3 regions of the Arthrobacter sp. StoSoilB22 genome follow, and region 1 is predicted to be linked to each of the others. Evidence: predicted binding sites of a transcription regulator. Region 1 holds the regulator's gene; each other region holds the start of a gene.
What was found. The regulator HrcA, encoded in region 1, represses chaperone genes, less so after heat shock. The targets are predictions, from matches to a motif close to TTNGCACTCGNNNNNNNCGAGTGCNAA.

Region 1 (3,271 bases):
GGTCGTCGCCTTCACGCATGAACATGGAGTCGTTGTTGACCCGGATCTCCACATAGAGATCGCCGGCGGGGCCTCCAGCGGGGCCCGCTTCACCCTGCCCGGACAGCTGGATGCGTGTACCAGTGGCGACACCGGCCGGAACCTTGATGGTGAGGGAACGACGACTGCGGATGCGGCCCTGTCCATTGCACTCGTTGCAGGGGTCCTTAATGACTGTGCCGAAGCCTTCACACGAACCGCAAGGGGCGGCAGTCATGACCTGGCCCAGGATGGAACGGACTGCCCGTTGGACCTGGCCGCTGCCACCGCAGATGTCGCAGCGTTCCGGGTGGGTGCCCGGGCGGCAGCAACTGCCATCGCACGTGGGGCAGATCACGGCGGTATCCACTTCAAGCTTCTTGTTGACGCCGAAGACGGCGTCCTTCAAATCGATGCGGACGCTGATGAGCGCGTCCTGGCCCCGCCGGACCCGGGAGGCCGGTCCGCCCTGACCGCCGCCACCAAAGAAGGTGTCGAAGATGTCCTGGAAGGCAAAACCCTGGCCGGCGTAGCCGCCACCGAAACCGTTGTCAGTGCCGTTTTCATTGCCCGTGGCATCATAGACCCGGCGCTTTTGGGGATCGGACAACACCTCGTAGGCGTGGGTCACGGCCTTGAACTGTTCCGCGACATCTTCACCGGGGTTTACGTCGGGGTGCAGTTTCCGCGCCAACTTGCGGTACGCCTTTTTGATCTCTTCCCCGGTGGCTTCCGGCGAGACTCCCAAAACGTCATAGTGGCTGCTCAAAGTCGGTATCTCTTCCTTGTTGTACTACGGATGTTTCCTCGGACCGGTGTTTAGCCGCCGAGAATGCGGGAAAGGTAACGGGCCACGGCTCGTACTGCTGCCATGGTGGTGGGATAGTCCATGCGTGTGGGACCAAGAATCCCCACCTTGGCACCGGAGCCATAGCCCGTAGCTACGACGGAGGCCTCCGCCAAGCCATCGTAGGGATTCTCGCGTCCAATGCTCACCGTAACGCCGCGGGGATCATCCCCCATGTCAGATAACAACCGGAGCATGACAACTTGTTCCTCGAGCGCCTCCAGCACAGGGCCTATGCTCAGGGGGAAGTCAACGTTGGAGCGGGCCAGGTTTGCCGTTCCAGCCATCAGGATGCGCTCTTCGCGGCTGGTGTCGCTCAACGATTGAAGCCCCTGGGCCAACGTCTGCGCCAGACTGCGCAGTTCCGGCGGACACAGCGCAACGACAGAAGGAAGCACTTGAGGCAAAAGCGCCAGCTGTGTGCCGGCAATGTTGCCCAGGAACCGGGACCTCAGGAGCATCAGGGCCTCATTGCTCACATCGGACCCAGCGTCGATGACCTTCTGCCCCACGCTGCCGGTGTCCGCAATTAGGACCACGAGGACCTGTTGAGGGGCCAAGAGGACGAATTCCACGTGGCGAACAAGCGCGCGGTTCGAATGCGGGTACTGCACAACGGCCACCTGGTTGGTCAGCTGTGACAGAAGCCTTACGGTGCGCTCCAAGATGTCGTCGACATCATCGGGGCCCTCGAGCAAAGAATGGATGGCCCTGCGCTCGGCCGCTGAGAGCGGTTTGACCTGCGAAATGCGGTCAACGAAAAGGCGATAGCCCTTGTCAGTGGGGATTCGACCGGCACTGGTGTGAGGCGCCGCAATCAGGCCTTCCTCTTCCAAAACCGCCATGTCATTCCTGATGGTAGCGCTGGAAACGCCAAGATGATGCCGCTCCACGAGGGCCTTGGACCCGACAGGTTCCCTGGAATGCACGTAATCCTCAACGATGGCACGCAGCACTTCGAGCTTGCGCGGCTCACTCAATGCTCCACCTCCTGACGACTGCCATGGTTCTTCCGACCGGTCAACGCGGGATCCCGCTCAGACCTCCACACTTAGCACTCAACATGCCCAAGTGCTAACAAGTCTAGTATGAGCCACCCCGTTGTTAGCATTGAAACCTGCCGCGGGCGGCTTCGGCCCGCACCGTAAACCAGCACAAAGGTAGGAATCCCTTGGCTTTGAACAATTGGGGCCCGCAGGATCTGTCCGCTCCGGCCAAACAGAAGCTGCCGGAAGTAGCCGTGCAGCGGGGAATGGTCCTCGAGGACGTGCAGTCGGGCTGGGTGGGTGAAGTGACCCGCGTTGAGAAGTCGGGCGGAATGCACGTGGTCTCCTTGGAAGACCGGCGTGGAAAGACCAAATCGTTCCAGCTGGGCTTTGGCTTCCTGCTCGAAGGTCAGGCTATCCGCTTGATGCCTCCCGCCCCCCGCACCGCTGCATCCGGGGTTCCATCCGGCCGGACGGCCTCGGGTTCCGTCAGGGTCCAGGGGCAACGGGCACAGGTAGCCAAGGCCAGCCGCATTTGGGTGGAAGGAAAGCACGACGCCGAACTGGTGGAGAAGGTCTGGGGTGATGATCTCCGGGTGGAAGGCATCGTGGTGGAGCCATTGCACGGCGTTGATGACCTGAAGTCCGCCATCGCCGACTTCAATCCCGGCTCAGGCCGCCGGCTTGGAATCCTCGTGGACCACCTTGTGCCCGGGTCCAAAGAGTCCCGAATTGCCGCCGAGGCCATGACGGTCCCGGGGGCTGCGGGAAACGTCCTCATTGTTGGACACCCCTACGTGGATGTCTGGCAGGCGATCAGGCCCAAGGTCCTGGGCATTGGGGCCTGGCCCGCCGTACCCCGCGGGATCGATTGGAAGACCGGAATCCTCAGCGCGTTCGGCTGGCCCCATGAGACCCCTGAGGACATAGGCTTGGGCTGGCAACGCCTTCTGGGCGCAGTCCGCACCTATGCCGACCTTGAGCCATCGCTCTTGGGACGGGTGGAAGAAGTCATCGATTTTTTGACGGTTCCTTGAGGTGGAGTCCTTCAGGTATCAGCAACTACCGTGTCAACGGGGCGTTGGTCCCGGCAAGTGCGTCGGTGCCGGTATTCTGGGACAGCAACACCGCAGCATCTTTAAAGCAAAGGGAAGACAACGTGGCAGATAACGCTCCTGAAGAACCGGGCAGCGCCGCAGGCCGGCCCCAGTACCATGGCGCGCCTGCCAACGCACTCCCGTTGACAGCCAGCGAGGACAGGCAATGGGCTACTCTGGCCCACTTTGGCGGCATCCTGGGATGCCTGCCGTCCCTTCTGATTTACCTGATTTTCCGGGATCGTGGACCGTTCACCGCACAGGAATCCAAAGAAGCGCTGAACTTCACGCTGCCTCCCACCATCGCAGCAGTTCTGGCCAAC
Region 2 (3,271 bases), 1.4 Mb from region 1:
TCCGCTTCCATCCCGGCATCCACTTGGTGATGCAGTTAATGACGTATTGGCTGTCGCAAAGGATCAGCAGTTCTTCCTGCGGCACGTGGGCCGTGGACCGGAACAGGTCCAGGACGGCCATTAGTTCGCCCTGATTGTTGGTACCGTGCGGCCAACCCCCTGCTCGCCAACAGGAGTCATCAACATACCAGGCCCAACCGGCCGGCCCAGGATTACCGAGGGCAGACCCATCGGCGGCAGCAATAATCGTCATGGGGTTAATCCTGCCAGACCCCACCGACACTGAAACCGTGCTAGCACCCAACTAGGTCGCATCAGTGCGCGTTCTGAGCCCTCTAAACGCGCACTGATGCGACCTAGTTGGGCTGGGACCGCAAAACGGCGGCCCCCACCAAATGGTGAGGACCGCCGTCGTAATGCTATTCAGCGTGATGCCGGGTGCTGTATCGCTACAGCAGGGAGACTTAGAAGCCGCCCATGCCGCCCATGTCGTCGCCGCCGGGAGCCGGAGCGTTCTTCTCAGGCTTGTCAGCAACTACGGCCTCGGTGGTCAGGAAGAGACCAGCGATGGAAGCAGCGTTCTGGAGAGCCGAGCGGGTGACCTTTACGGGGTCGTTGACGCCGGCAGCCAGAAGGTCTTCGTACTCGCCCGTGGCAGCGTTCAGGCCGTGGCCGGAAGGCAGGCCGCGAACCTTGTCCACCACAACGCCCGGCTCAAGGCCAGCGTTGAAGGCGATCTGCTTCAGCGGTGCATCGATGGCAACCTTGACGATGTTGGCACCGGTTGCCTCGTCACCCTGGAGGGTGAGGTTGGCGAATGCCTTGGCACCAGCCTGGATGAGGGCTACGCCACCACCGGCAACGATGCCTTCTTCAACAGCAGCCTTTGCGTTGCGGACTGCGTCCTCAATGCGGTGCTTGCGTTCCTTGAGCTCAACTTCGGTTGCGGCACCGGCCTTGATGACTGCAACGCCGCCGGCCAGCTTGGCCAGGCGTTCCTGCAGCTTCTCGCGGTCGTAGTCGGAGTCGGAGTTCTCGATCTCGGCGCGGATCTGGGCCACGCGGCCTGCGATCTGATCGGCGTCGCCGGCACCTTCAACGATGGTGGTCTCGTCCTTGGTGACAACAACCTTGCGGGCGGTGCCGAGGAGTTCCAGGCCAGCGTTTTCGAGCTTGAGGCCAACTTCTTCGGAGATGACCTGGCCACCGGTGAGGATGGCGATATCGGCCAGCTGTGCCTTGCGGCGGTCACCGAAGCCCGGAGCCTTGACGGCAACGGACTTGAAGGTGCCACGGATCTTGTTGACGATCAGGGTGGCCAAGGCCTCGCCCTCGATGTCTTCGGCGATGATCAGCAGCGGCTTGTTGGACTGCATGACCTTCTCCAGAACCGTGACGAGTTCCTTCACGTTGGAGATCTTGGAGTTGACGATGAGGATGTACGGGTCTTCGAGGACCGTTTCCTGGCGCTCTGCGTCGGTGACGAAGTAAGCGGAGATGTAACCCTTGTCGAAGCGCATGCCTTCGGTGAGTTCGAGCTCCAGGCCGAAGGTGTTGGATTCCTCGACCGTGATGACGCCTTCCTTGCCCACCTTGTCCAGGGCTTCGGCGATGAGGCTGCCGATTTCCGGGTCGCCGGCGGAGATGGAAGCGGTAGCTGCGATCTCTTCCTTGGTCTCGATTTCCTTGGCGGAGGCGAGCAGTTCGCTGATGACTGCCTCAACAGCCTTCTCGATACCGCGCTTGAGGGACAGCGGGTCGGCGCCGGCGGCAACGTTGCGCAGGCCTTCCTTCACCAGTGCCTGGGCGAGGACGGTTGCAGTGGTAGTACCGTCGCCAGCGACGTCATCCGTCTTCTTGGCAACTTCCTTGACCAGTTCTGCACCGATCTTCTCGTAGGGGTCGTCCAGTTCGATCTCCTTGGCGATGGAAACGCCATCGTTGGTGATCGTGGGGGCGCCCCACTTCTTTTCGAGGACGACGTTGCGTCCACGCGGGCCGAGGGTGACCTTGACGGCGTCTGCGAGGATGTTCAGGCCCCGCTCGAGGCCGCGGCGTGCCTCTTCATCAAATGCAATGATCTTGGCCATAACGGCGGTAGTCCTTTCGGGACAGTCGTTAAGAAGGTACCTGTCAGATGGGGTGCCCGCGACGGACGGTCCATTGCTTGCGGCCTCTGTATGCCACGCGCTCCGGACCTCACCCCACCAAGGTGTTTCTTGATCCTCCGCAGATTCGACGCCTGCCCGCCGCCGGGATGAGCCGGGCCGGACTTAGCAGTCGAACCGTAGGAGTGCTAACTCAATAATTAGCACTCGACCGGTGAGAGTGCAAGCAGGGATGCCACTTCCCGCTACAAATGGGAGGGCTTTCAGCCGTGGGCTGACCTACGCGACGCGGACGCCTTCGGCCTGCGGACCCTTCTGGCCCTCCCCAAGTTCGAACTCAACACGCTGACCTTCTTCGAGGGCGCGGAAGCCATCCATCTGAATGGCCGACCAATGCACAAAGACGTCGTCGCCGGATTCATCCACAGTGATGAATCCGTAGCCTTTTTCGGCGTTGAACCATTTGACGGTTCCCAAAGCCATAATGCCCACACTTTCGCAGTAGCCAAGACCGGCTGCCGGGATCTCCGTACCGGAATCAATCCACTGTAACCACTGTCACCATCACCGCGCTGCCCCAAAGAGCGAAGGCACCGCTTTTGTTATTGAGGCTTAACCGAGTTGGGCCTTATCGCTTCCAGCCGGGCGTGATTCTTATTGGAAACCGGGGCCGGCCACAACCACCAGGGGTTGTTGAACCTCAGGCGTTTCCACAATGGTTTGAATGCCCAGCAAGGTTCCCAGGGCCTCAGCGTTCGCCTTTTGCTCCGGGGCGTTGTAGAAGATCACGGACGTCTGCTGCGGCAGTCCACCCCAGTTCCCCACCGTGCTCAACGCCCAACCATCACCCTGAACGAGGCCGGCCACACGCCCGGCCAAGCCGGCTGTTCCAGCGCCGTTGTACACAGCTACCGGAGTGGTCTTGTCCACAGGAGCCGAGGAGGGAGTCGCAGAAGGAGAATCCGACGGCGCCGGTTCGGTGCTGGCTTGACTGCCGGGATCGCCGGAGGCGGACGGCGCGCTGCTCGCTTCAGTGGGTGCAGCTGACGGTGCTGTTGAAGTCTGCTGGGGTGCCGGCGTCGTGGCGTTTGATGCTGCGCCCGGTGATACCAGCCCAAGGTTGGGGAGGATCAGGAAGGCCACCAGTCCGAGCACCAAGGCCA
Region 3 (3,271 bases), 640 kb from region 1:
GTCCGTGAACGGAGCCGCCTGCGGCCGCAACTGTTGGAGCGCATGGGATGGCGCTATATGTCGCTCTGGACGATCGAGGTCTTCACCGATCCTTCGTCCTGCGCGGACCGGATAGGCTCCTACTTGGGCCTCGAGAATCACCTTGCACAGTCTGCCTCCACCCACAGTGGTTTCCTTCACGCCCCTGGGGAAGAATTGACCTCGGTAACTGACCAGCCTCTGTTGGCCGGAGATTCCGTTGAGCATGCTGAGGGTGAAGAACCTCAACACGACGTCCATGAAGCAGAGAATTCGAAAGAAGCACCACTGATGGATCAGGAAACAGGCGGCGAGGACCGCGCTACTGAGGAAACCGGCGAGAACACCGCTGGTCCTACGGAGGCGGCCGGGGAACCGAAGTCCCCGGCAGCCAAGACCGGCCCGAGCGGGATTCTGCCCACCAAGGCCGCTGAGGATGATCCCCGGCGGTGGGGCGATGACTCCAACTACGACCATGAGCAGTGGCTCAAGGAACAGAAACCCCCGCACTGGGGCTGAGCGGACAATGATCATTGATTAGCCCGCTAGGGGCTAACCAAAACAAAGAAAAGCTTGCCTTGCGTTGATGCGCCGGCAAGCTTTTCTGCTTGTTGAGGATCAGCCGCCACCACCACCAGACCGTCCGTGTCACCTGTACCCAGCCATTCACCGGGCTTGCCGCCCTGGGCTGACGTCCAGAGTACGGGTACAGGTCCTGCGAGGACTTGACTTTGCTGTGATTCGTCATAGGACCCCGCTGCCGTGAGGACCACTGATACCAGCTGACCGGGGGAGAGTAGCTGGATGGACGAAGGATCGGCCATCCGGAGGGGGACAGCTGCCGATCCCACGGGTGCGCCTGTCAGAAGGCCGGGTCCCAGCAGACTTGTCTCCGAAGGGATCTGTCCCTTACCCAGAGGGGACGCGAGTTGGCGGCCAACAAGGGCGCCGACGCTGTCCAAAGCTCCGCTGATCGCGAGATTGGGTGGTACCTCAACAGTGGTGAAGTCCGCTGCGGTGAGGTGGGTCCCCGTTGGAAGGTCCCGGGCTGCCACGAGGACGCTCACCTGTTGCTCAGACGCAGGGGTGAGTTCCTGGACTGCGATGCCGGCAGCCACGCATAACAGCAGCGCTACTGCCAAGCGGCGGTTACGTGCAATCCAGGAACCAAATCCCGTCCGGCGCCCGCGCTGACCTGAGCGCCCTCGTGGACGACCGCGGTTGAACCGTGAACTGGTCCGGGAGCGGGAATGCGGTTGCAGGGAGCGCGAAGGGCTGATGGGCGGCCAAGTACCGGCGGCTCGCGATGAGCGTTCAGCACGGGCGAGGAGGGCGCTGCGTGACATTTGTGGCATGCCGCCACGCTAGCCAGCTTCCCGGGCCGCAAACAGCGCCCGGTTGCCCTATGTGGAAAACCAGTTAGCTGCTTGCCGCTGCAGTTGCCGGTGCTGCTGAAGGCGCGGGTGTAGAGGCAGCAGGCGCCGCTGAAACAGTGCTGCCCTTGGCATCCCGGGAATCAGTCCGGTAAAATCCGGAGCCCTTGAAAACGACGCCGACGCTGTTGAACTTCTTCCGCAGGGCGCCTTTGCATTCGGGGCACTCCGTCAAGGAGCTGTCAGAGAAGGACTGGACGATGTCGAAGGCATGGTCACAGTCTTTGCAAGCGTATGCGTATGTGGGCACTGAGTTCCTCCTTTAGGACAAAGTTCAGGTCCTGGCAGCGTCGGTGGAGATAGTCCGCCTTAGCAGTCACAGGGCCTGAGTGCTAATTCTATCATCGGTCGCCGCAGGGCGTACCCTCGGTAGTTCCGGCCTCACTTGATAAGCCGGCCACCATCAGCGCTGCTCGGCGTCGTCGCCGAGTTCAACCACTCCAGACGGTGTCAGCACTTGTCGCACGGGGCGATCAAAGGCCTCGGCGGGAATGGACCCCGAAGGTAACAAATCGTCGTCGAACACTACGGCGATGGTGGGCGGCCTGCCGCCGGAAGCATCCAGGCCCTGGAGGAGCCTGTCGTAATAGCCGCCTCCCTGGCCGATCCGGTTGCCGTCCCGGTCCACCGCCGTCGCGGGCATGAAGATCCCCGCGGTACCGGCAACTACCGAGCTCTCCAGCCGCTCACCCTCCGGCTCGTCTATCGGCGCAAAGGTGGACCGGACAAATGCTGTGTCAGGTGTCCAATACACCCAGCTCAAAAGCCGCCCCGGCTCGCAGACGGGCAGTAGCACCCGGTGCCCGGCCTTGTGCAGGGCTGTGATCAAAGGGATGGTGGGCGGCTCGAAAGCGACGCCCAGGTACACGGCAAAGGTCGAGGAAGCGCCGGGGGAGACCTTGGCCGCCCAGGCCGTGCCATGCTGTGCAAGGGACTCTCCAGCGCGAGCCAGGTGTTCAGGACTGAGGGCCCGCCTGTGCAGCCGCCGACTGCTGCGAATGTCTTCCTTCGATGCCATCTCTGTCCGTTCGGGTGGTTGTCGCGCGCCGGTTGAGCTGCAGAGGTTATCCACTGCGGAAAACCAAATGTGCTAACGACGCGGCGAGGGGTTTAGCCGTTGGTGTGTTCCGTCCGTTACATTAGTCCGGTGACTCTAGAAAACAACGCTGTCCGCAAGGCCGTCATTCCCGCAGCAGGCCTTGGCACCCGCTTCCTGCCCGCCACCAAGGCGATGCCAAAGGAAATGCTGCCCGTGGTGGACAAGCCTGCCATCCAGTATGTCGTCGAAGAAGCGGTCAAGGTGGGCCTGCATGACGTCCTGATGATTACAGGGCGCAGCAAGCGGGCACTCGAAGACCACTTTGACCGTGTGCCGGCTCTTGAGGCCACGCTTGCTGAAAAGGGCGACACCGCCAAGCTTGAAGCCATTCAGTCCGCCACCAACCTCGGTGATATCCACTACGTCCGCCAGGGCGACCCTAACGGCCTCGGTCATGCTGTCCTTCGTGCAAAGCAGCACGTTGGGTACGAGCCCTTCGCCGTTCTGCTCGGCGATGACCTGATCGATGCCCGTGAGGACCTGCTGAGCGAAATGATTGCTGTTCAGCAGAAGACCGGTGGTTCCGTTGTTGCCCTCATCGAGGTCGAGCCTTCCAAGATCAGCGCCTATGGTTGCGCCGATGTTGAGGACAACGGTGAAGATGGCTACGTGCGCATCAAGCAACTCGTCGAAAAGCCTTCTCCGGAAGAGGCGCCCTCCAACCTTGCCGTGATTGGACGTTACGTGCTGCACCCGGCCGTGTTCGACGTCTTGGAGAAGA

Region 2: groL (chaperonin GroEL) is a predicted target of HrcA. The motif match lies at 2,274-2,300, and genes of this name have one in related genera.
Region 3: LDN70_RS14480 (FmdB family zinc ribbon protein) is a predicted target of HrcA. The motif match lies at 1,761-1,787, and genes of this name have one in related genera.

The regions. Positions count from the first base shown of each region.
Region 1 is NZ_AP024652.1:2,468,752-2,472,022, forward strand. It holds gene dnaJ (molecular chaperone DnaJ) at 1-787, opposite strand, end outside; gene hrcA (heat-inducible transcriptional repressor HrcA) at 838-1,845, opposite strand; gene LDN70_RS11495 (DUF3097 domain-containing protein) at 2,037-2,888, shown strand; gene LDN70_RS11500 (DUF4870 domain-containing protein) at 3,011-3,271, shown strand, end outside.
Region 2 is NZ_AP024652.1:1,046,856-1,050,126, reverse strand. It holds gene LDN70_RS05150 (ribonuclease HI family protein) at 1-253, opposite strand, end outside; gene groL (chaperonin GroEL) at 465-2,090, opposite strand; gene LDN70_RS05140 (cold-shock protein) at 2,388-2,591, opposite strand; gene LDN70_RS05135 (LytR C-terminal domain-containing protein) at 2,763-3,271, opposite strand, start outside.
Region 3 is NZ_AP024652.1:3,107,423-3,110,693, reverse strand. It holds gene LDN70_RS14490 (DUF4011 domain-containing protein) at 1-537, shown strand, start outside; gene cpaB (Flp pilus assembly protein CpaB) at 564-1,373, opposite strand; gene LDN70_RS14480 (FmdB family zinc ribbon protein) at 1,438-1,701, opposite strand; gene LDN70_RS14475 (5-formyltetrahydrofolate cyclo-ligase) at 1,855-2,469, opposite strand; gene galU (UTP--glucose-1-phosphate uridylyltransferase GalU) at 2,599-3,271, shown strand, end outside.